DNA from 4 places in the Pedobacter sp. NJ-S-72 genome. Region 4 is predicted to be linked to each of the others. Evidence: riboswitches for the same ligand, from Rfam matches in the RefSeq annotation. Region 4 holds a riboswitch; each other region holds the start of a gene.
What was found. Region 4 has a riboswitch for S-adenosylmethionine ahead of metH (methionine synthase). Riboswitches for the same ligand answer to the same signal wherever they lie in the genome.
Positions count from the first base shown of each region.

Region 1: it holds a riboswitch for S-adenosylmethionine, as region 4 does, so the genes downstream of both, ACWYN3_RS08235 (carboxypeptidase-like regulatory domain-containing protein) here and metH (methionine synthase) in region 4, are expected to answer to the same signal.
Region 2: it holds a riboswitch for S-adenosylmethionine, as region 4 does, so the genes downstream of both, ACWYN3_RS06155 (O-acetylhomoserine aminocarboxypropyltransferase/cysteine synthase family protein) here and metH (methionine synthase) in region 4, are expected to answer to the same signal.
Region 3: it holds a riboswitch for S-adenosylmethionine, as region 4 does, so the genes downstream of both, ACWYN3_RS31965 (carboxypeptidase-like regulatory domain-containing protein) here and metH (methionine synthase) in region 4, are expected to answer to the same signal.

Region 1 is NZ_CM132681.1:1,241,140-1,249,209, forward strand. It holds gene ACWYN3_RS08230 (TonB-dependent receptor domain-containing protein) at 1-1,006, opposite strand, end outside; gene ACWYN3_RS08235 (carboxypeptidase-like regulatory domain-containing protein) at 1,033-2,775, opposite strand; SAM riboswitch class I at 3,265-3,364, opposite strand; gene ACWYN3_RS08240 (peroxiredoxin family protein) at 3,514-4,026, opposite strand; gene ACWYN3_RS08245 (DUF4369 domain-containing protein) at 4,001-4,645, opposite strand; gene ACWYN3_RS08250 (DUF4303 domain-containing protein) at 4,711-5,226, opposite strand; gene ACWYN3_RS08255 (DNA alkylation repair protein) at 5,367-6,170, opposite strand; gene ACWYN3_RS08260 (winged helix-turn-helix transcriptional regulator) at 6,318-6,530, shown strand; gene ACWYN3_RS08265 (winged helix-turn-helix transcriptional regulator) at 6,514-6,651, shown strand; gene ACWYN3_RS08270 (GNAT family N-acetyltransferase) at 6,678-7,001, opposite strand; gene ACWYN3_RS08275 (DoxX family membrane protein) at 7,145-7,396, opposite strand; partial or broken gene ACWYN3_RS08280 (aminotransferase-like domain-containing protein) at 7,778-8,070, shown strand, end outside.
Region 2 is NZ_CM132681.1:936,446-944,515, forward strand. It holds partial or broken gene ACWYN3_RS06145 (homoserine dehydrogenase) at 1-1,154, opposite strand, end outside; partial or broken gene ACWYN3_RS06150 (homoserine O-acetyltransferase family protein) at 1,155-2,219, opposite strand; partial or broken gene ACWYN3_RS06155 (O-acetylhomoserine aminocarboxypropyltransferase/cysteine synthase family protein) at 2,244-3,562, opposite strand; SAM riboswitch class I at 3,818-3,930, opposite strand; gene ACWYN3_RS06160 (trans-sulfuration enzyme family protein) at 4,097-5,203, opposite strand; gene ACWYN3_RS06165 (hypothetical protein) at 5,267-5,755, shown strand; gene idi (isopentenyl-diphosphate Delta-isomerase) at 5,880-6,398, shown strand; partial or broken gene mqnE (aminofutalosine synthase MqnE) at 6,527-7,724, shown strand; gene ACWYN3_RS06180 (histidine phosphatase family protein) at 7,728-8,070, shown strand, end outside.
Region 3 is NZ_CM132681.1:4,845,388-4,853,457, reverse strand. It holds gene ACWYN3_RS31985 (SusD/RagB family nutrient-binding outer membrane lipoprotein) at 1-62, opposite strand, end outside; gene ACWYN3_RS31980 (SusD/RagB family nutrient-binding outer membrane lipoprotein) at 55-1,023, opposite strand; gene ACWYN3_RS31975 (outer membrane beta-barrel protein) at 1,044-3,509, opposite strand; gene ACWYN3_RS31970 (carboxypeptidase-like regulatory domain-containing protein) at 3,569-4,300, opposite strand; SAM riboswitch class I at 4,731-4,838, shown strand; gene ACWYN3_RS31965 (carboxypeptidase-like regulatory domain-containing protein) at 5,164-5,634, shown strand; gene ACWYN3_RS31960 (TonB-dependent receptor plug domain-containing protein) at 5,591-6,112, shown strand; gene ACWYN3_RS31955 (hypothetical protein) at 6,416-6,610, shown strand; gene ACWYN3_RS31950 (TonB-dependent receptor domain-containing protein) at 6,607-8,070, shown strand, end outside.
Region 4 is NZ_CM132681.1:3,727,565-3,735,634, reverse strand. It holds partial or broken gene metF (methylenetetrahydrofolate reductase [NAD(P)H]) at 1-287, opposite strand, end outside; partial or broken gene metH (methionine synthase) at 306-3,966, opposite strand; SAM riboswitch class I at 4,088-4,197, opposite strand; gene ACWYN3_RS24845 (Bax inhibitor-1/YccA family protein) at 4,410-4,751, opposite strand; gene ACWYN3_RS24840 (Bax inhibitor-1 family protein) at 4,751-5,164, opposite strand; partial or broken gene ACWYN3_RS24835 (hypothetical protein) at 5,215-5,786, opposite strand; gene murQ (N-acetylmuramic acid 6-phosphate etherase) at 5,796-6,602, opposite strand; gene ACWYN3_RS24825 (S41 family peptidase) at 6,778-7,869, shown strand; gene ACWYN3_RS24820 (hypothetical protein) at 7,787-8,070, shown strand, end outside.

The sequences.
Region 1 (8,070 bases), 2.5 Mb from region 4:
CCCTGGTCCAAAAGCCTGTTCCTCCGTCAGAAATCGTTACACTGTTATTTGCAACGTACTTCCCGGTTGCACGATCAAGGTAGGAGGAGTTTGGAAATACGAAACGCTCTCTGTTATAATAAGCACTTCGTGCTGATGAACCAGCAAAGTCAAAGTTATTACCTTGTGATATGGAAGCCACTTTGTAACCACCTCTATATTCAAACAAAGTTGATAAGGTAAAGTCTTTCCAGGAAACCTGCATATCCAGACCAAGGCGATATTTTGGAGAAGTGTTGCCCAGGTTCTGTGATTGTGGTGCTTTAGATGGATATCCTGTATTGGCATCTACAATAACGCGCCCCTGATCATCACGCAAATAATCTGTAACTATAATTGAATTGACCTGCTGGCCTTCAACAGCATAGATTACGCTGCTTCCGTTGATACTGATTGTTTTTAAGGTAGGATGCAGGGACTTCAATAGGTTTTTATTGCTTGTGAAATTACCGCCAACTACCAATTTCCAGTCATTGGTTTTGACAGGGGTAATGTGCAGAGAGGTTTCAATACCTTTATTGGTTACTTCTCCGGTATTGATCAGATAGCTGGAAAACCCTGTAGAAACTGGGATTCCGGCATAAATAGCCTGACCTTTTGTGCTTGTGTAATAATAGCTCAGACTGGCTTCAATACGGTTATCCAGCAATCTGAAATCAGTTCCCAGCTCATACCCGTTAGTCGTTTCTGGTTTCAGATCTTTCGAAGCTAAAGTACCATCCTGAGTAAAGTATGTGCCGTTGCTGAAACCAGTTACTGAATTAAATACGGGTTCCAGACTATAAGGGTCAATATTGATCAGACCTGTTTTGGAAACGGCTCCTCTGATTTTAAGATAGTTGATGAGTTTGGTTTCTTTTAGAGAAGGAAAAGCATCAGACACTACAAATGATACATCTGCTGCCGGGTAAAAAAACGATCTGTTTTGTGCGCTTAACAGTGATGTCCAGTCATTTCTGCCACTCAAATGAAGATATAAATAGTCTTTATAACCTAATGTAGCATCAGCCCAAAGGCCGTATAGTTTACTTTTTTAGAATTACTTTCTGCTGCAGTAGCTACTCCTGTACGGTTACCAACGTTATATAAGTCAGGAATAATTAATCCGTTAGCACCAACACCTACGTTTTTAGCAGTCTTATTGACAGAGGAAGCCCCCAGAATTAAATTAAGAGAGAAGTCTTTGAGATCCTTTTTGATGTTGATCAGGAAGTCATTGCTAAATCTGGATGTTTGATTTGCATCGTCAGAAACACTGCCTGCGAAATTACTTTTGCCTAAAGATTGTGAATAATCAGAGTAGATACCTGCTGCTACACTTGTTTTTTGAGTATAGTAGCGGTTAGATAAACCGGATCTGTAAGTGAAGTTTAACCATGGGAGCGGAGTCCATTTTACTTCTAACTTTCCTGTCAGATAAGAGTTTTTGGATTTTCGGCGGTTGTTGGCAGCATCCCAGTAAGGACTTCCAAAAAATGGACTATAGAAACCATCAAGGCTTGAATATTTGCCGTTTTTCCAATCTTTATATTCTAAGATGGGAATGTTTGCAGGAACATTGATCAGATCTGCATAGACTGCATCGGTTGCGCTTGTAATATCATAGTTGTTTTCTATATAGTTAGCAGAGTAGTCTATATTCAGTGATGGAAGAATCTTTCGGGTTCCGTTAAACCGGACAGAAGTTCTGGTGTATTTATCACCAGGTGTGGTTCCTTTGCCATTCAGGTATTGCCCTGCAACATAGGTTGTTGATTTATCATCTCCTGAGGAAACAGAGAAGTCAGACTGGTTACTTATTCCTGTTTCCCAGAAATCATTCCGGTCTGATCTTGGCGAATAGACAGCTTGCTGTTGTTCTCCATTAGCTAATGGAAATCCAAGCGGCCTTAAACTGCCATCAAATGCAGGCCCGAATTGCTGATTCTCAGTAGGGCTGAAAACCTGTCCATCGGATGTAGATCCGGCACCGAACCTGGTTTGGAGTTTAGGAAAGAAACTTACTTTTTCTAAAGTCGTGGTATTTGAAAAACGAACAGTCGGTTTCCCGTTTTTACCTTTTTTTGTAGTGACCAGTAAAACTCCGTTAGATGCCTCTGAACCGTATAATGTAGCGCCGGCTGCCCCATTTAGTACAGAGATTTCTTCTATATCTTCGGGGTTCAGGTTGTCTAATATTGTGCTGGGAACAACTACGTTATCAACGACAACCAAAGCTGTGTTATCTCCTGTAAGTGAGCGGTTACCTCTTAATACAAGCCTGTAGTTAGGGTTAACTCCGCTGGAAATAGCATTTGCCTGTAATCCGGCAATTTTACCTACCAGGCCTCCTGAGATTGTTGGAGACTTACCTTTGGAAAGTTCTTCGGAGGTTAATCTAGTTGCGGTATAACCTTGTTCTTTTGGTTTACGAAGGATACCACCCGCTGAAACCACTACTTCATTTAAGTTGTTATCGTCAGGGGTAAGGGCTATTGCTACTGTCGTTTTTCCATTGAGTTTATGTTCATACTTTTTGAAGCCGATGAAACTGACAATCAGAATATCTTCTGATCCTGAGCTTTTAATGGTGAATGAGAATTTCCCATTTGCACCTGTTACGGCACCCAGATTGGTATTTTTCAATTTTACACTTACCCCAGGCAGGGGTAAACCATCTTCGGTAGAGGTTATTGTTCCGGAAATTGTTTTTTTTTTCTTGCTGTGCCTGAGCCATATTTGATATAGCAAGCACAAACAAGAATATAAAGAGTTTGAGTAAAGTCTTTCTCATTGTTGATTTTCGTGAAATTTTGGGTATAGGTTGTTTAGGTCAGTTTAGAAATCTAAATAACTCGTTAATAAAATCGTGAAGGATATTGATTATCTGCTATCTCCTAACAGCTAGGATTTGATATACGATTGAGGATATCTGTGGGCACGGGGTAGGTAATTGTTATTTTCATTATATTTGTTTGAGTGGTTTAAAACATTAATTAATTCGCATTTGTGTTGGATAACCGTTATATCTCAATAAGGAGCGGGCTCTAACCGCTCCTTATTATTTTAAGGTTTGTCATTTGAAATTTTAAGAATTGTAATTTATTGCATAGTATGCTCCTTTCCTAAAAAGAATAAATCTGTTAATTTTATATCTCGTTAATTATCGTTCTTTTCTCTAAGAAAGCCGTCTGGCTTTATAGCTGAATCGGGATGGAATGAATGCTTCGTCAATTGAATAATTCATACTTATCTTTATTACTTACGTAATAAGGAATTAGCACCTTGTAAGGAACAGGTTGCTAAGACATCGATGGGCCTTTCCCTCCGTCTTTCTTGATAAGAATTGTAATTGTAAGAACTGATTATAAGACAAAAGTAGTCATAAATAATAAAAACTACTAATTTAGTATACTTTTATTTTCTCTCTGTCGTTCGTCTATATTTCCGAGGTTGTTTCCTCGCATTAAACTGCGATCAGAGAGCGAGAGAGGCCTATTTGGATTTTACATCAAAGATTTCTGCCAGCTTATTCTGAAGATCTTCTTCTCTTAAACCTTTGGCAATAATTTTTCCGGAAGGGTCAATCAGGAAGTTAGCTGGTATAGATCTGATCCCGTATAATTTTGCTGCTGCATTATCCCAGAATTTTAAATCTGAAACATGTGTCCAGGTAAGTTTGTCGTCTGCGATTGCTTTTAACCATGCATCTTTTTTGCCGGGCTGATCCAAAGAAACTCCTAATACTGTAAATCCTTTGTCTTTGTACTTGTTGTAGGCAACAACTACATTAGGATTCTCTTTTCTGCAAGGGCCACACCATGATGCCCAGAAATCAACTAAAACATATTTTCCTTTAAAGTCTGATAGTTTTACCGGCTTATCATTTACATCGTTCTGTGTAAAATCTATAGCTTGTAAACCTACTTTTGTTTTTTTTGCGGCATCAAAGAAACCGGCAATATTTTTTCCTGTACTGGTTTCACGAACCTTGGGGAGATAGTCCATTGTATAGCTGTTCTGCTTCTGATTGCACTTTTTCATCTGTAGCCAGTTGAGACAGAACTACCAAACTGATGTAAGAATCTGTGTTTTTACGTGCAAAATCAAGGTAAATAGGAGTCAGGCCTTCTGAAATAGAATCATGACGTTTATAAAAACTATCCAGGAAAGCTTTATCATTTTTCTGCTCGGGGGTGAACTTATAATATTCTGCGCTTAGTAGTGCAAGCTGATCCTGAACAGGCTTTGAGATCGTTTTAAGCTTATCATTATCATTGTTTATCAAAGAACCGGTAACTGTAGCTTTTTTTAGTGAGTCGGTGGAGGTTATGGTAATATTAGCTGGCTCCAGATAAAAGGAGAGTGCATCATTTTTGGTTCCTTTAACACCTGATTTTTTAAATAAAGTACTTCTAACCGGGTCTTTGATTTTCCCGTTGAAAGCAAACACTCCTTTTTGTGCTGTAGCAGAATCCAGAATGCTTTTTCCGTCTGCATTATAGCTCAGGAAGACTTTAACTCCCGGGAGCAGACCTTTTACTTCTCCTTTTAAGCTAAATGGTTGCTGCGCCATGACAGCAAATGGGAGCAGGGTTCCGACTAGTAGTATAGATTTTCTCTTCATAATATAGGTTTAAGACTGATTGAGTTACAAAGATAAATAAACACTACTAAATTAGTATACTTTATTTAAAGTAAATTGCTCAATCTTAATTCTGCCTCTTCGAGATCTTCGTCATGGTCTACACAGAACACTTTAAAACCATCTGTTTTAGGTATTTTATTGAATTCTTCTGTTTTTATAAATTCTATTAATGTCTTAGAAAAAAGAAGCAAAAGGGTTTCTGCAATTTCATTATCTGGTTCATTTTCTTCATCTTCCTCACCAAATAACTCCTCTTCAGAGAGAACGTATTTTGTTGAAAAACATTGGTATTCCCAATCACCAATACTATATCTTAAATCATAAACCTCATCCTCAGATTGATATGAATCTTTATACTTCCCGTTTTGATAATCAGCTAAAGTTGCAGAAAATGCTTCTTCAGTGTTAAAGCATAAATTTACTTCTGCATATTCTGCATTGCAGTCAAAAGCGAAAGCGTAAAACACCTTGTCTGGATGTTCTGCTAAAAATTTAAGTACTTCATTCTTTGTAAATTCAAGCAGTTCGTTTTCTATAGCTTTATAATCTATTTTTTGCATGGTGATATTTTTTAATATAATATTCAGTAAACATCGTTTTTGTTTCCGTCAAGGAGTGACAAGTTGTTATTGCAAGATATTATATTTTTTATTTAGTAAGTCCACAGAAGATTAACTAAGTAATAACTTATCATGAAATTTCATTTATTAACTGTTCTTAATGCTCTTTTTATGATGTAAGCTGTTTCTTTTGTGCTGCTTTTTTTTTCCCAATTGGCGCAAATATTTATAACAAAAGCGGGCCGGGTTTTACTTGCGTCATTTAACCAGTTTCCAACGCTGTCCTGTACATACTTTGACGGATCTGATTTTAGCTTTTCTAAAATAATCAGGGCAGTTTCGGGATTATCTTTTAAATGTTCAATATGATTACACCAGACTCCTCTGGGACGTGTGGCTTCACTGGCAAACCGTCTTATGTTTTCATCAGGATTGTTCACCCATTCTGAAAGAATCTGAAGACTTTCGGCCAGATTTCCAGAAATAGCCTGTCTTAACGCTAACCAGCATATTTCCCTTACGCCAAAATGCTTGTCGGCAGCAAAATGCTGAATGGCATCAAGCATTTGTACAATAGATAAATCCGGATTCTTACCAATCATATAAGTTGCCCAGCAACGTACCAGATCGGCAGTGTGAATGGTCATCAGGGATAATATCTCTTTATCTTTATAAATGACTGCCTGTTTTAAAAGGCCTGTGCCAATGGCCTCATTAATGGTATTGACAGTCTGCTTTTTTAAGCGACTGATATCTTGAATAATAGGTTCGTGGTATGATTGTCTTTCCGTTTGATTAAGGAAGTTTTTTAGCAATAGTTTTTGATCAACTGCAAGCCATTCAACTAAATTTGCGCTCTCTATCAATCCTGAATTTAGCTGTTCTAAAATAACTGCTGGAATATCTTTTGTTGATCTCGCTCCTTTACGTTTAACTCTTTCCATAATATGTTGTCATTATTTTCATCAGCCACAATCATCTGTTTGATTTTTCAGCGCTGTTTATTTTATCTATTTTGCAAAGGTTTATAAAGATATCCGGAGTCACAATACCGCATATTTTTATCCCATAGTGGCAAAAATGTCATTTATATGAAAGTCAAAGAGATAGCAGTAGAAAATAAAATTTGCCCATTAGAAGTTGCGGTAAATTCAATTAGTGGAAAATGGAAGATTCCAATCGTCTGGCAGATAAATGAAGGAAAAAAGCGTCCAAGTGAATTCTTACGGGGGATTGCAAAAGTTGACAGAAGGGTATTAAACCAGCAGCTTAAGGAGATGGAAAAAGATGGGGATCCTAAGTAAAGAAGTCTTTAATGAGCTTCCCCCCAGAGTCGAGTATTCTTTGACTGAAATTGGGGAGAAACTTGTAGTTATTTTGTGGTCTTTAAATGACTGGGGTAAGGTATTAATTGAAAAAGGTTAGGTCAGGAAGAGCCAGCTGTGGCTAGATCAGGAAGAAACCAGACGGGAAAAGTGCATACTGGAAATGTTATATTTACTATTTAAATATAACCGGTGTGCATCATTTCTGGTCGGGCCGCTATCCAGTTCAACTTTATTCATTCCTGTAGCTTCTGCTTCTTTATGGATATAATTGAGTAAAGCACCTGCGTAACCTTTACCGCGATATTGGGGAAGTGTAAACAGGTCATCGATGTAGATAGTTTTCCCTGCTAAAAGCTTATGTATATAGCGATATCCGGCAAAGCCTGCAATCTCTCCATTATCTATGATATAGATTAAATGAAAGCCATCTTCTATCATTTCTGACAATCGTTGCTGATAAGTATATATCAATAACTAAATTAGTGCGAAAGGTGCTCAATATGTTCCAGAATCTGGACAGATCATCCGTTGGTTTTAATATTAATATTTCCATTGTATATTTTGATTTTTATAGAGATGCAATTGATTTGTTATAAGGTTTCTAAGGAAAGATGATTATCCAAACTCCATTTATAGACAGGAATACAGGCCAGTAAAAGACTTGCAGCGCTATCCGCAAAAACTGAGTAATTAAATGGTGCTTTTATTCCTATAAAAACAGCCATGCAGAATCCAAAAGTCAGGGTAAGCAGAAAGCTGCCTTGTGCTGCCAATCTTGTTTTATATCCCGTGATTAACAGAATAGCAAAAATTCCTTCTGCAAGGGTTGCAATCAGCCCCATAATTCCAGCGGCAGGCTTGCCTAAAAATGGGAGCAGGGTATTGGTATAACCGATGAAGTTTTCCCAGTTGCCCCAGGCTATATTATTTGTACCAGCCGGGCCTAAAATTCCCAGACGATCTAAAACGGGGAAAGATATAACCTATGCCCAGAGCCAACCGTAAAAACAGTTGAGGTATCGAAAATTCGTTTTTCATATTGATTGATTTGATAGTCCAAAATTATCATATGATTTTACTGGTTTCATGTACCAGATTAGTATAATGAAATAGTCCAGAATAGGAACCAGTTTATTAAGCTATTACAATTTAACAGCATAAGTAAATAGCGTATCTTTAGTTCTTAAGCCCCGTACCAGTGGTTTTTATAATGTGTAAAATAGATGCTCCCTTTTAAAACCCTCATTGTAATTGACGAAAGTAGTCCTGTAGCTGTATATAGACAAATATCTGATTGTCTTATTGTTTTGATTAATGATGGGGTATTACAACCTGGAACATTTTTACCCAGTACCAGGGAAATGGCTTCTTTACTTGACAAACACCGCAATACAATTGTGGCTGCTTATGAGGAACTAATCACACAGGATTGGATCGAAACCTTACCCAGAATTGGAATCAGGGTAGCACTTAATTTGCCATTGATCAAACCAAGATCCTTTCAGGAAGGTGGTAA
Region 2 (8,070 bases), 2.8 Mb from region 4:
CTGAACAAGCAGATCCTTATTCGCCAGTAATGATTTCAAACTTACACTACCGATCACATATTTGAAATCGTTCCTTGAAAATCTCTCTACAATATTCTCAATTTTCAATTTCTCGACCGTATACTCATGCGTATATCTCAAATAGATTTCAATATTTACATTATCAGTGTGGATCAACCCATTTTTCTGATGAACTTTTTTTTATACTCATATCTGTATCCATATCTCAACGCAGCGATATCAGATAATACAGCAGCACCAGTAGGGTGGCCGCCAGCGCCTTTTCCAAAGAAGAATTGTTTATCCGCAAAAGCAGCCTGAACAGTAACCCCATTGTACTCATTCTCTACATTAAACAAGAAATCATCAGACTTCACAAATTTAGGCAGTACGTAAGTTACTACCTGTTTCGTACTTATCTTACGCGCAGTAGGCACAAGTTTAATCTTATAATTCTTTTCTCTAGCATATTGAATATCCTGTTCCGACAGATTCTGGATACCAATATTCAAGATCTTGTCAGGATTAATAAACAACCCATAAGCATGAGCAGTAGCGATAGCCAGTTTAAACTTAGGATCATAACCACCAACATCCATGATCGGGTCAGTTTCTGCAAAACCAAGATCTTGTGCTTGTTTCAATGCCACATCATAAGGCATATTCTCATTGAATATTTTAGATAAAATATAGTTAGAAGAACCATTGAATATGCCACTTATTCCATGCAGAAGCTCATTATCATAATACTCCTCCAGGTTTCTGATGATTGGAATACTACCACATACTGCACCCTCATAAAGCAATGATGCACCATATGTAGCTTGTAATTCCACCAATTCTTCCAGATGATTCGCGATCATTTTCTTGTTAGCAGAAACTACATGTTTTCCACTAATCAATGCTTTTTTAGCAATAACAAATGCCGCATCCGCATCATCTATCAATTCAACGATTGTATTGATCTCAGGATTATTCAGAATCTCATCATGATCCGTGGTGAAAAGTCCAGCGTCCAGACTACGTTTTTTGTCAGGATTTTTAATCGCTATTTTAATGATTTCCAGGTTTAGATCCTGGCCACGGATGATGTCATGTAGTCCCTGTCCCACAACTCCAAAACCGAATATTCCAATTTTAAGTTTCTTACTCATTTATGCTGTTTTATGCAGTTTAACAATTTTTTTATTTACACTTCCTTTAGAAAGTTGCCTATTATATTAGTAAGTATATCTGTTTCAATTAAAAAGCCATCATGGCCATAAGCCGAATTGATGCTGTGGAATTCTGCTCCGGGAATATGCTTCCCTAAGAACTCCTGTTCCACTAAAGGAAATAGGAAATCATTTTCAATTCCGATAACCAGTGTATTAGATTTAATCGAATTTAAAGCATCAACAACACTTTTCCTTCCTCTGCCCACATTGTGGCTGTCCATTGCTTTGCTTAAATACCAATAGCTATAGGCATTGTATCTTTTGCAAAGTTTTTCTCCCTGGTAATTCTGGTAAGAAGAAGCGCGGAAGCCATCCGTTTTATCATTTACACTTTCCAGTTGAGTGGCACCATAAGCCTCATAAGTACGGTAAGAAAGCAATGCGATACTTCTTGCCACTTTTAACCCTTTAATTCCGCCATCAGGTTTTTGCGCATAAAAACTTCTGTCAGCAGTAATCGCAAGGCGTTGACTCTCATTAAAAGCAAGCAATTCCCCATGGGGAGTGAAAAGCATTAGTAGCTACCAGGATCAGGTTTTCGATTTTGCTTCCATCAATAATAGCCCATTCAGAAGCTTGCTGGCCGCCTAATGATCCTCCAATCAGTACTTTTATCTTTTGAATTTCCAGATGTTCGGCAAGAAGCTGATGTCCGTGAACCATGTCTCTGATGGTAAACTCAGGGAAAGACAAGTAATACGGATTTCCTGTTACCGGATTAATGCTCAGTGGATTGGTACTGCCATAATGAGAACCAATAACAGTTGCACAGATAATGAAATGATCTTCGGGGTTAAATAAGTTTTTTTCTCCAAATAAACCCTTCCACCAATCTAATACGTCCGCATTTGCAGTTAAAGCATGGCATGCCCAGATGACATTATCTTTATTGGCATTTAGCTTTCCAAAAGTCTGATAGCTAATTTGTAACCCACGCAATTTCTTTCCGTTTTCCAGTTTAAATTGCTTTGGGTGGTTATATATGTGTGTTGTTGATGACATTCTTTTTTCTAGCTGTTTTTATTCTTAAAGCGATTTTCCGGATGATAATTTTTCAAAAGCCTGTTCAAAGTCTGCTTTAATATCGTCGATATGTTCAATTCCTACAGATACTCTTAATAATTGCGGAGTGATACCGGCAGCAGCCTGTTCTTCTTCACTTAATTGCTGATGCGTAGTTGCTGAAGGTTGTATAATTAATGTTTTTGCGTCACCTACATTGGCAAGGTGACTAACCAGCTGAAGTTCGTTTACAAATTGAACGGCTTGTTCTTTACCCCCGTGTAACTCAAATGAAAGCACAGCGCCAAATCCATTTTTAAGATATTTCTTTGCATTTTGATGATAAGGGCTGCTTTCAAGACCAGGATAAAAAACCTTTTTGACTGCCTCATGATTTTCAAGCCATGTAGCCAGCGCAAGCGTGTTGTCAACGTGTCTTTGTACACGTAATGATAAAGTTTCCAATCCCTGGATAAGCAGGAAGGAGTTGAAAGGAGAGATGGCAGGGCCGAAATCTCTTAACCCTTCTACTCTGGCGCGGATAATAAACTGGATATTTCCAAAATCACTGCCAATACCAAATACATCATTAAAGACAAGGCCATGGTAACCTTCAGAAGGGGAGGTGAACTGTTTGAATTTACCATTTCCCCAGTTATAGTTTCCGCCATCAATAATTACTCCGCCAATACTTGTTCCATGTCCGCCGATCCATTTAGTTGCAGATTGAACCACTATATGTGCGCCATGCTCAAGAGGTTTGAATAAATAACCTGCTGCACCGAAAGTATTGTCAACGATTAATGGCAGATCATATTTTTGTGCGATTAAAGACAGTTTTTCAAAATCGGGGATACTGAATGATGGATTTCCAATGCTCTCCAGGTAAATCGCTTTGGTGTTTTTGTCTATTTTGGCTTCAAAGTCTTGTGTGTCATCGCTTTCGGCAAATCTTACTTCTATTCCTAAACGTTTGAAAGCAACTTTAAAAACTGGTTATAGCTACCACCATACAGATGAGGAGAAGAAACAAAGTTGTCACCTGCTTCCAGTATATTATTTAATGCGATAAATTGAGCAGCCTGTCCCGAAGCAACCGCTAAACCAGCAACACCACCTTCCAGTGCAGCTACACGTTTCTCGAAAACGTCGGTTGTGGGGTTCATTAAACGGGTATAAATATTGCCAAATTCTTTTAGAGCGAACAGGTTTGCGCCATGTTCTGCACTTTTAAATCCGTAAGAAGTAGTTTGGTAAATTGGTACGGCTCTTGAACCAGTTGTTGGGTCAATTTCCTGACCTGCATGAAGTTGTAATGTTTCGAATCTATAATTTGCTGACATGATTTCGCTGATTTAAAGATGATAAATGGACTTTATAGACAGATACGGGGTTTTATGCTATTGCAAAATCCGTATAAGGGATTGCATACCTCTGAAAAAAGGCCTTCCGGTTGAAATAAAACTAATTTTACGTGGAAGATTGTTGTTGTTAGCCGATGCAACAACACATACATGCAATAATTTGCAGGTGTTTAATCGTGTAAGAAACAGGTTCGCCTGATTGTGATGGTTGGTGATTTGTTTTCATTTTGTCTTAATTTATCTTTCCAGAAAACACTATGTTAACTGGTCAGGAATTGGCACCTTCTCCATTTGGGAGGGTTGCCAGTGGGTCACGGAGCCTGTCTCTCGCCACTTCTTTATAAATCAAACCCAGATTGTGGGTTGACTTGAATAGCTTTCACTATATAATTACAAATGTAGAGCTTTTGTCTCTAATCTCAAAATAATATTCTGAAAAATAATTAAGATTCTGTTTGTAAGTAACTTAAAATGAATATTGTACCCTGTTAAAATGTGGTTTAGCATGTTTTTTTAGGCTAAAGCCTGCTCCAGATCAGCAATAAGGTCATCAATATGTTCTAGTCCAACAGATATCCGAATTAAATTCTGTGGGGTTTTAGTGTCCGGGCCTTCTACCGAAGCGCGGTGTTCAATTAAACTCTCTACACCACCAAGGCTCGTTGCCTGGGCAAATAGTTTGACCTTATTGACTACTTTTCTCGCATCCCCCCTGACCAATACAGATAACATACCGGAAAATCCACCCATTTGTTTTTTTGCGATTTCATGCTGAGGATGAGAAGGGAGTCCGGGGTAAAATACAGCCTCTACTTTTGAGTGTGCAGATAAATATTTTGCAAGTGCCATACCATTTGCTGCATGTCCCCGCATTCTGTATGGTAAGGTCTTGATACTTCTTAATAACAGGAAGCAATCAAAAGGAGAGGGTACCGCGCCGCCAGTTTGCTGAATATTTCTGATTCTTTCCCATAATTCATCCTGAACAGCAGTGACTAAAATACCACCCAGCACATCACTGTGGCCGCCAATATATTTAGTAGAAGAATGCATGACAAGATCTGCGCCATGCAGAATAGGATTTTGGAAACAAGGAGAAGCGAAAGTACTGTCACAGGCAAAGGTTAATTGATGCTTTTTAGCTATTTCAGAAACAGCAGATAAATCTGTAACCTTTAATAATGGATTAGAAGGTGTTTCAACCCATATCATTACTGTGTTGCTTTTGATATGTTTTTCTATTTCACTGACCACAGTAAGATCAATAAAATCTATGCTCAGTATTCCCTCAAAAATTGACTGCAATTGTTTTTTGAAACCCCAGTACATATCATCAGGTGCAATAATATGGCTACCCGGAGGTAAGGCCTGAAAAACAGTCATTCCGGCTGTATTTCCAGAAGAAAAAGCACATGCATCTGCACCTTTTTCCAGATCAGCCATTACTTTTTCCAGTGCAGAACGGTTAGGGTTGCTGACACGGCTATACATATGTCCGCCAGGGTAGCTACCATTTTCATCCCTGAAAAATGTAGTTGAGAGGCTAATTGGCGGGGTTACATCCCCTGTGGCACTGTGGGTTAGATTTCCGGCATGTATAGCAATCGTTTCTGTCTGCATAGAATTTAGGTTTTTGGCGTTTTTTGGCAGGATTTATGTAAGCTGTTTTCGAAAATACAAGATATGAAAAGAATATTAGTTATAGCGGCCATTTTATGTAGTTCATTGATGGTTTTACAAGGCTGTTCACCTAAGGGTGGTGCAGGTGCTACCTTGAAAAGAGGAAATGTGTCTGGAAATTGGGTGTTAAACGACATTACATTTGATGGTGTACCAGCTATGAATGTAAAATCTCTTTTTAACGAAGCTTCTTACAAATGTTTTATTGGTAGTACATGGAAATTAACCAATAGCGGAAATGGATCATACCTGCTTCCGGGAACTGCTGATTGTCCAACAAAAACACAAAGCATTTTTTGGTCAGTGAGTACAGCAGATCAAACTTTCCAATTCAAAAAACTGTATGAAGGAGATAAAGCTAAGAATGTAACTGAAGGTTACAGACTGATTTTATCGCAGGCTACAGGAGATAATCTGGTATTAAAATCACCTGTTGATTATGGAAAAAATCCAGCTTATATTATATTGAACTTTACAAAAGCGATGAAATAAGACTTTACATCAAACAAACACCAGCTGAGCTGCCTCTCCCAAACAAGAGGCAGCTTTTTTATGATGTATAATCAAGTTCTGCAGCTTGTTTTTAATTTTTATCTTTGCAGCTGAAATAGATGTTATGATAGAATACGTGTCGCTGGTTGATAAGGAGGATAATGAAATAGGTATTATGGAGAAACTGAGTGCACATCAGCTGGGCTTACTTCATCGTGCAATTTCTGTCTTTATTTTCAATGATAAAAATGAATTCCTGCTACAAAAACGCGCGACCGGAAAATATCATACTCCTTCGTTATGGACTAATACCTGCTGTTCTCATCCCAGGCCAGCGGAAGTGCTGATCGATGCTGCACACCGAAGGTTAAAGGAGGAAATGAATATTGCCTGTGATTTATCACATCAGTTTAGTTTTATTTATAAAGCTGAATTTGAGAATGGATTAACAGAACATGAATTGGATCATTTTTTTTTTTTTGGTACAACAAATCAGTCTCCTGTACCTAATCCGGAAGAAGTAGCTGACTGGAAATATCTCTGCCTGGATGCTATTGAAGAAGATGTTGCTTTGCAGCCCGATCAATACACGGCATGGTTTAAGTTGATGTTGCCGAAAATCAAAGACATTCTGAACAAATAAACTGGTCTTAAGTACCTCTGATAAATAACCCTGATATTTAGCTTTGACACAAAACTGACAGCCTTAAATTATTGTTACGCCTTGTTATGTTGATTTTATCTTACTTTTGACCTATAAATCAATCAAAGATGGATACGACTGCAAAGCTTACTTTTATACTGGACAATGCTGATTTATCTCAGGAACTGAGAGGGATAGCATTAAAAGTTCAGCAAAAAGAAAGGATCACTTTCGATGAAGGTGTTTACTTATATGAACATGCCGAACTGGGTTTTTTGGGCGTTTTGGCAAATTATATCAGAGAACAGAAGCACGGAGACAAGACTTACTTCAACCGGAATTTTCATATCGAACCCACTAATGTTTGCATATATACCTGCAATTTCTGTTCTTATTCCCGTCTGATTAAAAATAAAGAAGACGGTTGGGAAATGAGTGTTGACGGGATGATGGATATCCTGAAAAAAAAAATATGATGATGAACCGGTAACGGAAGTTCACGTCACAGGAGGGGTAGTACCTAAACAAAATCTTGAATTCTATGCTGAGTTCTTTAAAAGAGTAAAAGCACACCGCCCTAGGTTACACATCAAAGCATTAACACCAGTTGAATGTTATTATATCTTCAAAAAGGCTAAATTAAGTCATTATGATGGATTGAAATATTTTAAGGAAGCCGGACTGGATTCTATGCCAGGTGGTGGAGCAGAAATTTTTCATCCGGAAGTAAGAGAGAAAATAGCGAATGATAAATGTACTGCTGAACAATGGCTTGATATTCATGAGCAGGCACATAAACTAGGCTTAAAAACAAATGCTACCATGTTATATGGTCACATTGAAGAATTTAAGCACAGGGTAGACCATATGGAGCGTTTACGTCAGTTACAAGATAAAACAAACGGTTTCCAGGCATTTATTCCACTTAAATTCAGAAATCAGAATAACCAGATGGAACATGTTCCGGAAGTTTCTGTGATTGAAGATTTAAGAAATTATGCCGTAGCCCGTATTTACCTTGATAATTTTGATCATATCAAAGCCTACTGGGCAATGATCAGCCGTCAGACAGCACAGCTTTCTTTAAACTTTGGAGTTGATGATATTGATGGTACGCTCGACGATACGACGAAAATCTACTCTATGGCAGGTGCTGAAGAGCAAACGCCAGGAATGAGTACCCGCGAGCTTGCGAACCTGATTAAACAGGTTAACCGTCAGCCAATAGAAAGAGATACTTTTTATAATGTAGTGACAGATTACACAGATTTTGTTTTTGAAGAAGAGGCTAAACCTCAGTATTATAAGCTCCCGGTTATTAATTAATTAATGGATAAGGAAATATATATCATTCGTCATGGCGAGACGGATTTGAATAAACAAGGAATTATACAGGGCAGAGGGATAGACAGTGATCTTAACGATACTGGAAGAGCTCAGGGCGCTGCTTTTTATCAATTATATAAAGACATCCCTTTTGAAAAGGTTTATACCTCAGTTCTCAAAAGGACACAACAAACTGTTCAGCAGTTTATTGACGCAGGAATTCCCTGGGAAAAACATACAGAGCTTGATGAACTGGCCTGGGGCGAATTTGAAGGTCAGCATACCAGCGAACTGGTTATTGGTGCTTTTAAAGATATCACAGAGAAGTGGCAGTCGGGTGATTATG
Region 3 (8,070 bases), 1.1 Mb from region 4:
TCGGTTTCAGGGTAGTCAAGCAACAATGCTTCAAAATCAAGAGAAATGATTTTGTCAGTCATCGTAGAGCAATTCCCAAAGAGTTAGAGAGAGACCCCCGTAATTTCCTCCGACAAAGTTACCACCGATTGTCGTAAAAAATCCTTTACGTCGCGGATCCTGCAACACGTTTAACCTATCAATGAATGGTTTAGCTCCAACATAATCTTGTCTTTTTGTCAATAAGCTATTCGCATTTGTTGAAATAGGGTTATTATTCGGCGAGCTGCCAAGGTATTTAAAAACTGCATTATCAGCTGCGCTTTTGAAAACATTAGCTGCTGCAGACTCAATTACAGTTTTAGCTTTTGCCGGGTCTTTATCTGCAATGATTAATCCTAGTCTTAATTTTAAGGAATTACCAAATTTAACCCATGCATTGATATCACCTTTATAGATAATATCAGCTGTTCCCAAACCACCGGCAGCAGGTTTTAATTTCGCAAGTGCCGCATCTAAACGTACCAGCAGATCATTATAAACCGTTGCAGCGTCATCATATTTTGGATTAACGATATTAATATCCATTGCCTGGCTGGCTATAAGAACATTTCCAAATGCATTGACTAAAGTAGACCATGCCATTACTTCCAGGATCTCTGCCTGCGCAACCTGATTGGCTTTTATATCTGCATTAAGCAGCGCATCTGCCTCTATAAGTTTTTTACCTTCCCTCAGGTTGACAATTACTTTCTGATAAACTGCATCCCAAAGTGCTGCAGGTATAGCCCTTGCTGTTAAATTATATCTTGGCTCATCCAAATATTCAGTACTGGTCCAGTACTGTACATAAAAAAAGCGGAACACATTACTGTTTACGTTTGGAGTGGTCAGGATATCAGTAAAGTTTTTCTCCGCATTGGAGACAAACATAACACCAGGAACCGCAGTTGCCTTCTTCTGGTCGACGTTGTAGTCTCCCATATTTTTAGCACAAGAGCTGAACAATGCTGCTGCTACTAAAATGATATATATTTTTTTCATAATCTTCTTATAATTTAAATCTAACATTGAAACCAAAAGTTCTTACCGCCGGGTAAGACCCACCTCTGATAGCCCTGAACATTACCAGAACTTAAACCATCTTCAGGATCTGCGTAAGGAACATTTTTATGGATGATCCAAAGGTTACGTCCGATCAGGGAAACATCGATACCTTTAAATGCACGCAGTTTACTAACCAGTTTAGCAGGTAAAGCGTAATTTAAAGCCAGCTCTCTTAATTTAATATAACCTGCATCATAGATCGCTGAAGCACGTGGTGGATTCAATGGATAACCATAAGCAGAACTACCAGAAGTAGACACGTCGATACGTTTCGTATTTGGTGTACCGTCAGCTAAAACACCAGGTAAAATAATACCGCCACCATTAGCCAGTGAACTTCTTATCGGATTACCCAAATCGTTTGATCCTACAGAACTAGCATACAAACCAGTTCCCTGACCATACCACTGATCCAATGACCACAGGTCACCACCTTTACGGATATCGATCAGGAAGTTTAAGGAAACATTTTTATACTTGAATGTGTTTCCAATACCACCCATCCATTTTGCATTAGGATCACCAATAATTTCTGATGCACTTGATGTAGCTGCATAGTATCCATTGGCATTCACAACAGGTTTACCGTCCTTATAAATATAATTTGTTCCGCGGATTATACCGTATGGCTCTCCAACTGCGGCATTATAGGTAACAGAACCTGATAGCGTAGTAGCACCAGTTGCAGAAGCATAGTTAATAGGTATGTTAGATACCCCCTCAAAAAGAGAAACAACTTTACTGCGGTTCATTGACCAGTTCAAGTTCAATGTCCATGAGAAATCTCTTGTTTTTACTGGAATAAAGAATGCAGATACCTCCATCCCTTTATTCTGTACCTCACCAGCGTTCACAAATTTTCTCAGATAACCAGTTGAAGAAGATACCTGAACCGGTGTAATCTGATCTACAGTATTTGTTTTGTAGAAAGTCAGCTCAAATCCTAAACGGTTTTTCAGGAATGCCGTTTCCAGACCCGCCTCTATACTTTTAGTACGCTCAGGTTTTAACTCCCCGTTATTTTTTGTATCCGCCACAGCAAAAAGTGGAATAGTACCAAATCCGGTTGGTTTAGAATAAGTATCAAAAATACTTAAAGGAGGTGCATCATTACCAACTTCAGCATAGTTTAATCTCACCTTACCATAAGATAACCAGGTCAGATCTTTCAATGAATTAGAGAAAACATAACTTCCTGCTACTGATGGGTACCAGAAAGAATTTTTATTAGTAGGTAAAGTTGTAGACTGATCTCTGCGGATTGTTGCATCTAAAAAGAACAGATCTTTAAAGCCGAATGTAGTACTCGCAAAATAACCATCTACAGCTCTTCTTTCCAATAACTCCAGAGGAGCTTCAATCGGACTCACTGAATTAGATAAAGAGTAAAGGTTTGGAACAACCAGACCTCCATTCGTTTTAGCCGTAATGCTTGTTAATTTACTGCGGCGTAAGTTGGCACCCAATAAACCTTTGAATGAAATATTTTCAGAAATTTTTCTGTTTAAGTTCATCAACAGGTCAAAGTTGGTTTCTGCAAATGTTCCGTTAGTACGTGAATAAAGAGGAAGTTGTGTACTACCAATAGCAATATGTTCTTCCTGCATGCTGGAAGTCCCGTCAAAAGATACGCGGCCAATAACATCAAACCAGTCATTTACTTTATAATTCAGACCAGCGTTACCGAAGTAGTGATCCCTTGTATCGCCTGCAACGTTTTGATAACGGTTAAAATAAGGGTTATCTGCATAGATAGGACCTTTTCCAGTTGCATCTGACCAGTTCCAGCTAATATTTTTATTGTTTCTCTCATACGCAGTTTTCAGGTCCTTGATATCAGCAGCTACGTTCCACCACTGACGGAAACCCTGCATAGGATTTAACCCGGTATAACCAGTACCATAACGGCCTAAACCATCTACTTTAGAGTAATTTGCAGAAGCATTAACGGTAAGATTTTTTGTAATTTCATAAGTACTACCGAAGTTAAACAGGTTCTTAGTGATCTTACTGTTAGGCAGGATTCCTCTTTCATCGTTACGGGTGTAACCAATTTTAAAGGTACCTTTCTCACCACCTCCATCAATGCTCACACTCTGGTTAGAGGTAACAGCGGTCTGGAAAAAAGTTGAAGGGTCATTAGCACCCGCTACCCATGGTGTAGCTGTTTTGTACTTTGGAGAATAAGGATCCAATGATTCCCATTGATAAATCAACAGGCCCGGATCAAATTTAGGACCGTAAGAAGCATCAGCACTAAACTGAGGAGTCATTACTTTACCTGTACCAAAAACGTCCCTGTACCAGAAACCTGGTGTTGGAACAACATTACCGTCTCCATCTGTAGCCGGAGAGCCATATCCCTGACCATATTCTGTCTGATATTTTGGAAATGTAGATTTATCGATTTTTCCGAAAGTCACACCACTGTTTACAGTAATATTGGTTGAATTTTTGCTTCCTTTCTTTGTGGTGATGATAACTACACCATTGGCATTGCAGCTCTGGATCCGTATAGTGCTGTAGCAGCTGCACCTTTCAGGACAGTCATTGAAGCTACGTCATCAGGATTGATATCTGATGCTGCATTACCATAATCATAACCAGCACGGCCCGAATTCTGATCGGCAGTGTTGGAACTTGCATTTGACACGGGAACACCATCAATTACGAATAACGCCTGGTTATTACCAGTAATGGATTTGGCACCACGGATAACAATATTTGTTGATCCACCCATGGCATTGCTACGTTTAACATCTAAACCAGCAACTTTACCACCTAATGAGTTTACAAGGTTAATATCTCTTGTTCTGGTAATTTCCTCAGCTTTCAATTCCTGAGCAGCAAATGGCAGCTCATTCTTTTTCCGGGAAATACCCATTGCTGTAACCACAACCTGTTCCAGTTGCTTTGAATCTTCAGATAAAGAAACATTTACAATATTAGACCCCGGAATGGTTATACTTTGAGCAACATACCCAATGTAACTGATATCAATAGTAGTTGACTCTTTTGGAACAGACATGGAGAACTTTCCATTTGTAGAGCTCATTGCTCCTTGTTTCGCTCCTTTAACACGGATGGTAACACCTGGAAGTGGCATTCCATCGGACTTTGAGGTTATAGTCCCCGTTACTGTCTTATCTTGCGCGTTTACTTGTATAGCAAACAGCAAAAAGACACAGAAAAATAGTAGTCTTTTTTTTTTCATAAAAAATTTAGGTTTTAATAGTGATTCGTCCGTAAGGTAAAATAATTTAGCAGTCAAAAAAAAAAAATTTAAAATTATTTTAACACAAAAGTTACATATGTAGTACAAAAAAAAACCCCGATTACTTATTAAAAATTACATTTTTCACTAAAAAACATCAAATAATATATGAAAAACGCAATAATTAGAGAATTGCCCTTCTTTAAATAGTCAACAATTTCACATTATGTCACTTTAAAGAGAAATACTACTATTTCTTACAAACATTCGTGCATTTTAGTTGAACTACCTCATAATTTGTAAATCTGCTCTAAAATATCCCTTAGCATTTGTCTGCCAAATCTCAGAAAACATCATTAACAAAATAAATACTATAGATTTAGTAGTTTATTTATATATTTGCCAAAGATTTAAAATGTTCATTGATTTTTACTTATCCAGAAAGACCGAGGGAAAGGCCCTATGAAGTCTTAGCAACCTATACAATATAACGTAAAAGGTGCTAACTCCTATCCACATGAAGCGGAAAAGATAAGTGACAGCTATAATCATATAATAATTTGGTTTACTGTCATCTGTTTCCTTAATCATTTCTGGGATTAAAAACCTTCAGGGGATATCCGGATCATAAATACAGATGAAATAAACACAACAATTATATAATTCGATGAAAACACAATTACACACCCATTTTAAGAGCAGCTCTGCTCCAATACATCTTCTATATATGCAGTCTTACAGCTATATGCAGAAAACCTGCTGTTGTTAACGCATAACAAATAATCGCTGATCAGCTGATCAGCGATCTTAAAATAACACACCATTTTTTAAATCCGGAACATGATTCCGCTATTCAATTAGATATGTATAAAACTTACAAATACTTATTTGGGATAATACTATCCTTTCTAATCGTACAGACTGCTGCGGCACAATCCTCAAAAATCTCTGGAGTGGTCACAGAGAAATCTAACGGGCAACCTATCCCTGGGGTAAGTGTTACCGTTAAAGGAACAAATATCGGTACCCAGACAGATGGCAACGGTAAATTCAGTATCACCGCTAAACCAAACGATATACTAAGAATCGTATCCATTGGTTATAGCAATCAGGAGCTTAAAATAACAACAGCAACTTCGTTTGCTGTTCAGCTGGAAGAATCTTCAAACGCCTTAAGTGAAGTTGTTGTTACTGCTTTGAACATCCCTAAAGAAAAGAAATCACTGGGTTATTCAGTACAGGAGCTAAAATCAAAGGATTTATCTGAGGCAAAAGAAACGAATCTGATCAATGCTTTATCAGGTAAGGGTAGCCGGTGTACAGGTAACCAATAGTCAGGGCGATATGGGTTCATCCAGGATCATCATCAGAGGAGAAACTTCCATATCAGGTTATAATCAGCCATTATTTGTTATTGACGGGGTACCAGTAGATAATGCACAAAATTTAGGCACAGGTGGATCACGCGATTTTGCCAATACAATTTCAGATATCAATTCTGAAGATATTGAATCTATGAGTGTCCTAAAAGGGCCTAATGCGGCTGCCCTTTATGGGTCCAGAGCTGCTGCTGGTGTCGTATTGATTACAACTAAGAAAGGTAAAAATGCACAGGGATTGGGGATAAGTGTAAATTCAAATGCTACATTTTCAACTTTATTAACCATCCCATCGTACCAGAATTCATACGGACAGGGTGCTAACGGGCAATTCAGTTATGTAGATGGTAAAGGCGGAGGCATTAATGATGGTGTAGATGAAAGCTGGGGACCAAGATTAGATGGACGTTTAATTCCGCAATTTTTTCTCTAATGGCACACCAGTTCCATTTATCGCACATCCAAGTAATGTACGCGATTTCTTTAATACGGGTCGTACCCTTAATAATGGCATCGCTATTTCAGGATCAGGAGATAAATATGATTTACGTTTCTCCTACAACAATCTGGATCAAACAGGTGTTATTCCAAATTCATCACAATCAAAAAAAACTCCTTCCTCCTAAATGCAACCTATAAAATAACGCCAAAATTAACTTTCAATGCCTTAGTAAATTATGTAAACAGCAGTGCTGCTAACCTGCCTGGTTCAGGTGGAAAAAGAGCAAGCAGTACAATGTTGCAGTTTACCTGGTTCGGTCGTCAGGTTGACGTAGACAAGTTAAAAACCTATAAAGATGCCTTTGGAAATAATATCAACTGGAATAACAGCTATTATAGCAATCCATATTTTGTTGCTTACGAGAACACAGTTGGCCAGGTCCGTAACAGGCTGATTGGAAGCGCGGAATTAAATTATAAAAAAAAATAGATGGTTTATCTGCAAACTTCAGAACAGGAAACGATTATTATACAGACCGCAGAAAAATCAAAATCGCCTATGGAACAAATGGCACCCCATTTGGTTCTTATGAAGAAGATGCCTATACCTTCAGCGAAAACAATACCGAAGGAAGATTGGATTTTAATAAAAAACTGAACTCAGATTTTAACCTTGACCTTTTATTAGGAGGAAATATACGTACAACTACTTTTGAAAATAATGACCAGAAAGCACCCAAGCTGGCCATTAATAATCTTTATACTTTAAGCAACTCGCGTGATCCGCTTATTTCTTCTAATGTTTACACCAAACAACGTGTATACAGTACATTTGGCTCTGCACAGCTAGGCTTTAGAAACTACGCTTACTTAAACTTAACTGCACGTAATGACTGGTCATCTACTTTGCCTCCTCAAAACCGCTCTTATTTCTATCCTTCAGTAAATGCAAGTTTAATCCTTACCGAAGCATTTGACATTAAGAACGATGATGTCCTTAATTTCGCAAAACTTCGCGGCGGGTGGTCTAAGGTTGGTAAAGATGCTGGCCCATACCAATTATATAACAATTATTCATTTACTGCACCATTTGACAGTAATCCACAGCAAAACCTTAGCGATACAGATCTGAACCCCAATTTGAAACCAGAAACGACCAACTCGACAGAAGCAGGTTTTGAACTGGGCTTTTTTAAAAACAGGTTACGCTTTGACTTCAGTGTGTACAACACAAACAGTTTTAACCAAATTTTAAGTCTGGATGTTAGTCCGACTACGGGTTTCCTTAAAAAGCTGGTTAACGGCGGGACAATTAATAATAAAGGAATCGAAGCGCAATTAGGAATTACACCCGTTAAAACAAAAAACTTTACCTGGGATATCAATGTAAATTACTCGATGAACCGCAGTAAAGTAAAAGACCTTTATCAGGACTTAAAAAGTTATCAGCTGGGATCAGACGGATCAGTTCAGATACTGGCTACTGTTGGACAGCCAGCCAACGGAACAATTTTCGGCACTGCTTATGAAAGAAACGCAACCGGAGATATTATTGTTGGAGCAGACGGCACACCACAGGCAAGCGCCTCTAAAAAGATTCTTGGAAAATACACACCAAACTGGTTAGGTGGTGTTACCAATAGCTTCACTTACAAAAACATCAGTTTAAGTGTATTGGTTGACGCACACATTGGTGGACAGATTTACTCAGGGACCAACAGTACAGGAACCTACACAGGAGTATTAGCTTCTACCCTTCCAGGACGTGGGACTGAAAATGGTGGAATAAGTTATTATATCAATTCTACCGGAAAGGCGATACAAGCTGGTGCGGGTACCCCCGCAGGTGCAACCATATATGACGACGGAATGATTTTTAAAGGATTCTTAGCAGATGGCACAGCGAACAATACAATCATACCAGCCAGTCAGTATTATAAATCATTCAAT
Region 4 (8,070 bases):
TAAATGCGGCACCGCATCTACTTTGTATTTGTTCATAATTGCAGCACAGATCGCTACTGTTCCGGGGCGTTTACGGTAAGAAACTTTTTCCAGTAAACCGTTATCATGTTGTTTATAGATATAATCTTCTCTATGGTAGGTCACATCAATAAAAGGGGGATTAAATTCCATTAAAGGATCAATTGCATCATAGATATCGGTGATGCTTTTTCCCTTAACTGGCGGCAGCAGCTCAAAAGAGAACAAGGTTTTACCTTGGCGTTGGTTATGTGTTCGGTGATCTTCATTTAAGTTTTGTTGTGAGGTTAATAAGCTAAATTCGGACTAAGCCATCTTTCTGTATCTTCAAGAGACCTGTTTTTTCTGACTGCGTATTCTTCTACCTGGTCTTTGGTTATTTTTCCCAGGCCGAAATATCTTGATTGAGGATGTGAGAAATAGAACCCGCTTACAGCTGCGGTAGGGTACATGGCAAAACTTTCTGTCAGGCGAAGGCCTATCTTTTGTTCTGCTCCCAATAAGTCAAACAGCGTTTCTTTTTCCGTATGATCCGGACATGCCGGATAACCTGGTGCCGGACGAATACCTGCGTATTCTTCTTTAATCAGATCTTCATTGGTCAGATGCTCATCTTCTGCATAACCCCAGTAATCTTTACGAACTAACTCATGTAAGTGTTCAGCAAATGCTTCGGCAAGTCTGTCAGCTAATGCTTTTGCCATGATACTGTTGTAATCATCATAGTTGGCTTCAAACTCTGCAACCATTTCATCACAGCCAATACCAGTAGTGACTGCAAAACCACCAAAATAATCCTGAACTCCATCTTCTTTGGTCGCAACAAAATCTGATAAAGCATAATAAGGTTCTCCGGCAACTTTCTCCGCTTGCTGACGCAGCGTATGGATCGTTACTGGTTTATCGTCTACATCCAATATAATATCATCGCCTTTGGCATGTGCAGGCCAGAACCCGATAACTGCTTTAGCAGTTAACAGTTTCTCGTCAACAATCTTTTGCAATAAGACACGTGCATCATCGTATAGTTTTTTTGCTTCTACGCCGACTGATTTATCATTGAATATTTTAGGGTAACTGCCTCTTAATTCCCAGGTATGGAAAAAAGGAGTCCAGTCAATATAAGGGACAAGGGTTTCCAGTGGATAATCCTCGAACGTTTTGGTTCCTGTAAACTTAGGTGCCGGAGCAACAAGGGCAGGGTCAATGGCAAATTTATCCGTCCTTGCTTCCGCGATGGACTTAAAACGTTTATCATTACGTTTATTTAAATGCGCTTCACGGGCTTTATCATATTCCTGTTTGATATTATCAATATAGCCACCGCGCGTTTCTTCGTTCATCAGTGTACTGCATACGGTTACACTTCTGGAAGCATCCAGTACATGGATAGCTGGCCCTGAATAATTAGGCGCTATTTTCACAGCAGCGTGAATTCTGGAAGTGGTTGCACCACCAATAAGCAGGGGTACAGTAAAACCTTCACGTTCCATTTCTTTGGCAAAATGTACCATCTCATCCAGTGATGGGGTGATTAATCCACTTAATCCAATAATATCGGCATTGATCTCTTTTGCTTTTTTAATGATCTCCTGAGCGGGAACCATCACACCCATATCAACGATCTCAAAGTTATTACAGGCAAGAACTACTCCTACAATGTTTTTACCAATATCATGTACGTCACCTTTTACAGTGGCCAGTAATATCCTTCCGGCTGATGAACTTTGGTTACCCATCGGGGTTATCCAGTTTTTCCTGTTCGATAAACGGAAGGAGATAAGCCACCGCTTTTTTCATTACCCTGGCAGATTTTACAACCTGGGGAAGGAACATTTTTCCTGCTCCGAATAAATCACCTACTATATTCATTCCGTCCATCAAAGGACCTTCAATTACGTGAATAGGGCGGTCATATTGTTGTCTTGCTTCTTCTACGTCGGCATCCAGGTATTCAATAATTCCTTTCACCAAAGAGTGGGAGAGACGGGATTCTACTGGCGCTTTTCTCCACTCTTCATCCTTAACCAGCTCTTTTCCTTTAGACTTTACAGTTTCTGCAAAGTCTACCAGACGTTCTGTGGCATCATCGCGACGGTTTAATAACACATCTTCTACACGTTCCAGCAGTTCTGCAGGAATAGCTTCATATACTTCAAGCATCCCGGCATTCACAATCCCCATATCCAGACCAGCTTTAATCGCATGGAAAAGAAAGGCAGAATGCATGGCCTCACGTACTGTATTATTTCCTCTGAAAGAGAAAGATATATTGGATACACCACCGCTTACTTTGGCATAAGGCAGGTTTTCTTTGATCCAGCGTGCTGCATTGATAAAATCGACAGCATAATTATTATGTTCTTCCAGTCCTGTAGCTACAGTTAAGATATTCGGGTCAAAAATGATATCTTCTGCTGGAAAACCTATTTCGTCTACTAATATATCATAGGAACGTTTACAGATTTCTTTTCTGCGTTCAAAGTTGTCGGCCTGTCCATTTTCATCGAAAGCCATCACAACGATAGCGGCACCGTAATTCATAATCTTACGGGCACTTTCACGGAATTTATCTTCTCCTTCTTTTAATGAAATAGAGTTGACGATGCCTTTTCCCTGTAAACATTTTAGGCCATTTTCAATCACACTCCACTTAGAGGAATCGACCATGATTGGCAGTTTAGAAATATCCGGTTCTGAAGCAATAAGATTAAGGAATTTAGTCATTGCGGCTTCGAATCAAGCATCCCTTCATCCATGTTGACGTCAATAACCTGCGCACCACCTTCTACCTGTTGTCTGGCAACGGTCAGGGCAGCTTCATAGTCACCACTTAAAATTAACTTAGAGAATTTTGGGGAGCCCGTGATATTGGTTCTTTCACCAATGTTGACAAACATGCTGTCGGGCGTAATGGTTACGGGTTCTAATCCGCTTAAACGTAGGTAACGAGGTATTTCTGGTATTTGTCTTGGAGTAATGTTTTTAGCTTTTGCGGCAATAGCAGCGATATGCTCTGGCGTGGTGCCACAACAACCACCCACAATATTGACGAAGCCGTTCTGAATAAAATCTCCAACCATCGAGGCTGTTTCACTTGGCATCTCATCGTAAGCACCAAATTCATTTGGTAATCCCGCGTTTGGATAAGCAGATACATAACATGGTGCTTTTGCAGCCAGTTCTTCAATATGGGGTCTCATGTCTTTTGCGCCAAGGGCACAGTTTAAAGCCAATGCTTAAAGGGTTTGCATGAATAATTGAGTTCAGGAAAGCTTCTACAGTCTGACCGGACAGGGTTCTGCCTGAAGCGTCTGTAATTGTTCCGGAAATCATAATTTCGATTTTTCGGTCAATGACTTCTTCATATCTTTTGATCGCAAAAATTGCTGCTTTAGCATTTAGTGTATCAAAAATAGTCTCAATTAACAGCACATCAGAACCGCCGTCAACCAGACCTCTGACTTGTTCATAATAGGCATCAACCAATTCATCAAAGGTTAAAGCCCGGTATCCCGGATCATTTACGTCTGGTGAAATAGATAGGGTACGGTTGGTTGGCCCAACGGCTCCGGCTACAAAACAGATCCGGTCTGGATTGGCTGCCATGAACTCATTTACTGCTTCTTTAGCAATTTTAGCCCCTTCAAAGCTCATTTCATAATCGAGCTCCTCCATCTTATAATCCGCAAGGGAGATCCGTTGCGTACTAAAAGTGTTGGTTTCAATAATATCAGTACCTGCTTTGAGATATTCGGTGTGTATGGCCTTAATAATATCGGGGCGTGTAATATTCAGCAGGTCATTGTTACCTTTTACATCGCATGGGTGATCTGCGAACCGCGCTCCTCTGAAATCTTCTTCAGTCAGGATATAGCGCTGGATCATGGTGCCCATAGCACCATCGATGATTAGTATTCGTTTTGCAAGCTCTTCTCTTATGCTCATTATCTGTATTGATGGATAGCCATTTTTCCGTATTAAAGCAATTATAATGCAATGCAATAATCGAACACAGAAAAATTTTATATAAACAGGCCTAATCAGAAATCCGGTGTCGGATCGAATTAACTTATCTTTCAAGAACAACCGAAGCTGCTCGAGTAGAATGTAGCACCTTGTAAGCACAGGTTGCTAAGACTTCGTCGGGTCTAATCCCTCCGTCTTTCTTTATAAGCTGGCTACAAAAATGCAACAAAGAAAAATCATTTCCAAGAAAATAGAGTTTAAAGCATATAAAATTGCAAAAATCAGGCAAATGTACAGTGGGTACGGAACAATGTTCTGTGGTTTTGAGAATGTAAGCTAAAAGGGAAATGGATATTAAATTCATAAAAAAAAGCTGGAAGGATTTTAGTCCAGCCAGCTTTTTTATAAAGTTTTATTCTTCCTTATTTTCTTCCTCCGAAGATTCTCAATAAGAAGATGAAAATGTTCAGGAAGTCAAGATATAGGGATAAAGCACCCATGATTGCTAATTTTTTAGTGTCATCAACAGCCATAGTACCGCCGTTTTCTTCGATACCAGCACCGATACGTTTTAATTTCTGAACATCATAAGCAGTTAATGCAGTGAAAATCGCTACACCGAAGAAACTCATGATATAGTCAAAACCTGAACTTTTCAGGAACATATTAATTACGCTTGCGATAACCAAACCAACTACACCAATCATTAAGATTGATCCGAATTTGCTTAAATCTGTGTTTGTGGTATAACCCAGGATAGCCATTAATTAAGCCAAAATATCCCTGCGGCAGCAGCAAAACAAGCTACTACTGAAGTTGTAGTATAAATCAGCAGGATAAAACTCAAACTAACACCAGTCAATAGTGAATATAGAATAAATACGCCCACTAAAGCACCATAGGATAGTTTACTCAGTCCTGCACTCATTAAAAGAACTAGTCCCAGTGGTGCAAACATTACTGCATAACCTATAATTGACATTTTACCTGTTTCCGGGTTAAGAAGGTATTGAAGCATTTCAGGGGTATTGGCCATGTACACAGCTGCAAATGTAGATATACCCAGTGCTACGAACATCCATAAAAACACATTAGCAAAGAATTTCTTTGCAATAGTTCCTGATTGGTTTTCCACAAAAACTGATTGTTGTGACCAATTATTATTATTGTTATCCATGTTATTTTAAAATTTAATTAAATATACGAATCTATTTGTATCAGCAAAAGCTATGCCCCTAGTCTTTTTGTCAGAATTTCTTCAACTTTATGGAAATTTGAAGAGGTTTGGCTGTTCTCCATGCCAATTCGTCAAGTTCGCCACCGAAATTAATATAGTAATCGATGTTGCTGCTTCTGAATTCTTCAATTACATGGGGGTTGAAATTTACACCGGTGATCCATCCATCTTCCACATCCTGAAACCATTCTTCATAATAGCTATCCTCTGAAGCATGAAAATTAAGGATGTTTTCTCCGATCAGGATGAACTTATTGATTCCTTCGTCAATCATCAGCTCCAGTATCTCGCGTTTTAAAAGCATGATATCATTTCCTATCGCATCATTCCATTCGCCGATAAACTCGATGATTGCGAAATTGTGATCGTAATCAACAAATAAAACTTTAATATAAAGTGTATTTGATCCAAAATCATCCCATTGCGGATGGATAAGAAAGTTATATAACTGTTTATCGAAATAAAACTCTGAGTATTCTGTATTGTAAAATGGTGACCTGGGGTCTTCCGCGGCTATATAGTCGTCGTCACGCCAGCGGTAAAAAGGTTCTATTTCGTGCATAGTTTTTTCTTATTTAGTACCGGCTTCAACAGCCTTTCTTACACTTCCATAACGAATAAGCAGGTCCTCAGCTTTTTTGTAATCGATATGAAGTTCGTTCATGACCATTTGTGTTCCTCTGTCAACCAGTTTATGATTAGTTAGCTGCATATCCACCATTCTATTGCCCTTGACACGCCCTAATCTGATCATTACTGTAGTGCTCAGCATATTGAGTACCAGTTTTTGAGCAGTACCAGACTTCATCCGGGTTGACCCCGTTAAAAATTCTGGCCCTACAACCACTTCAACGGGAAAATCACTGACTTCAACTACAGGGCCGCCTTCATTACAGATGATGCAGCCTGTCAGTACTCCGTTTTCTCTTGCTTTTTTTAATCCTCCAACTACGTAAGGAGTTGTTCCCGACGCGGCAAGACCAATCAGACTGTCTTTAGTATTGATTTCGAATTTTAATAAATCTATCCAGGCTTGTGCATCATCATCTTCCGCATTTTCAATCCCTCTTCTCAGCGCCTGATCTCCACCAGCAATAATTCCAACAACCAGGTCAAAAGGAACACCAAATGTTGGCGGGCATTCAGAAGCGTCAACCACACCTAACCGGCCACTTGTACCTGCACCAATATAAAATAACCTTCCTCCGTTTTTCATCCGCTCTGCTACAGCAATGGCCAGTTTTCCAATCTGTGGAATAGCTTTTTCTACTGCAAGAGGAACTGTTTTGTCTTCGTTGTTTATACTTTGCAGAATATCAAGCACTTCCATCTGATCAATATTATGGTACTTTGATTCTTGTTCAGTGATGCGTATCATAGTTGTTTGTTTTTTGATAAAAAAATCGTCAATTTCTTTTTAACAGGGAAATATGAATACAATTCGGGGTGATTTATGGCTGAATATTTATAAACAATTGGGGATTGAAATTAAATATGAAACAATTACAATTCTAACGGGTTAATTACTTAATTGACAGCGTAATTTCATAGCTTTGTGCAAAACTATCTCAGTGAAACCAACTACCCGTAAAAACCTGCTTATCGCGATCACTTATTCTGTAACATTAATAGGTGGTATGTTTCTGGGTTATAAGTTTTTAAAAGACCAGGGTTTCACATTCGAACGCAATGTGCAGTTTGCTGATAAGAATTCGAATAAAGTTGACGAAATTATCAATCTGATCAATAGAAATTATGTGGACGAGATCAATGCCGACACGTTAAGCCATCTTGAAATTGATAGTTTGCTGCATCAGCTCGATCCGCACAGTGTTTATCTTCCCCCAATTAAAGCAAATGCGCAATCTGATCTGCTGGAAGGTAACTTCGAAGGCATTGGAATAGAATATTATATACTGAAAGATACCTTGCTGGTCACAAATGTGATCAAGGATGGACCAGCTGCACAGGCAGGATTAAAGCTAGGGGATAAGATTTTAAAAATTGATAGTCTTTTTGTGAGTGGTAAACATCTCACCAAAGATAAAATGATAGGGAAGATCAAAGGGAAAAAAGGAACTCCTGTACAATTGGTTGTACTGCATTCAGGTTCTGTACATCCTGTTTTATTAACAATTAAACGTGGGCGCGTTAGTGTGAGCAGTATTGATGCTGCCTATATGATTAACGCCGATGCAGGGTATATCCGGATCAGTGAATTTGGAGCAAATACAGATAAAGATTTTATAGAGTCAGTAAAAACGCTGAAAGCTGCGGGGATGAAAAAACTCGTGCTTGATCTGAGAGACAATGGGGGAGGTTATCTGACCGCGGCCACTGGTTTGGCCAATCAGATTCTTCCGGAAAATAAACTTATTGTGTATACTGAGGGGAAACACGAACCACGTACTGATTATATCGCTACAGGTGGTGGTGAATTTGAAAATGGTAAACTGGCAGTCCTGATTAATGAGAATACTGCTTCTGCAAGTGAAATACTGGCAGGTGCCGTTCAGGATCTGGATAGGGGAGTAATTATGACGTCGTTCATTTGGAAAAGGTCTGGTACAGGAACAGTTCCCTTTTGGGGATGGCTCTGCACTAAATCTTACGATAGCCAGATACTATACGCCATTGGGACGTAGTATTCAGAAATCTTATAAAAAAGGATATACAGCTTATCAGAACGAGATAGATGATCGTTTTAACGATGGCGAACTCACGGATAAGCCTGTTGCTTCAAAAGATAGTTTAAGAAGAAATCTTGCTTTTACAACTGGTTCCGGGAAAAAGGTTTTTGCCGGAGGCGGTATAGAACCAGATATCTATGTGAAAATGGATACTAC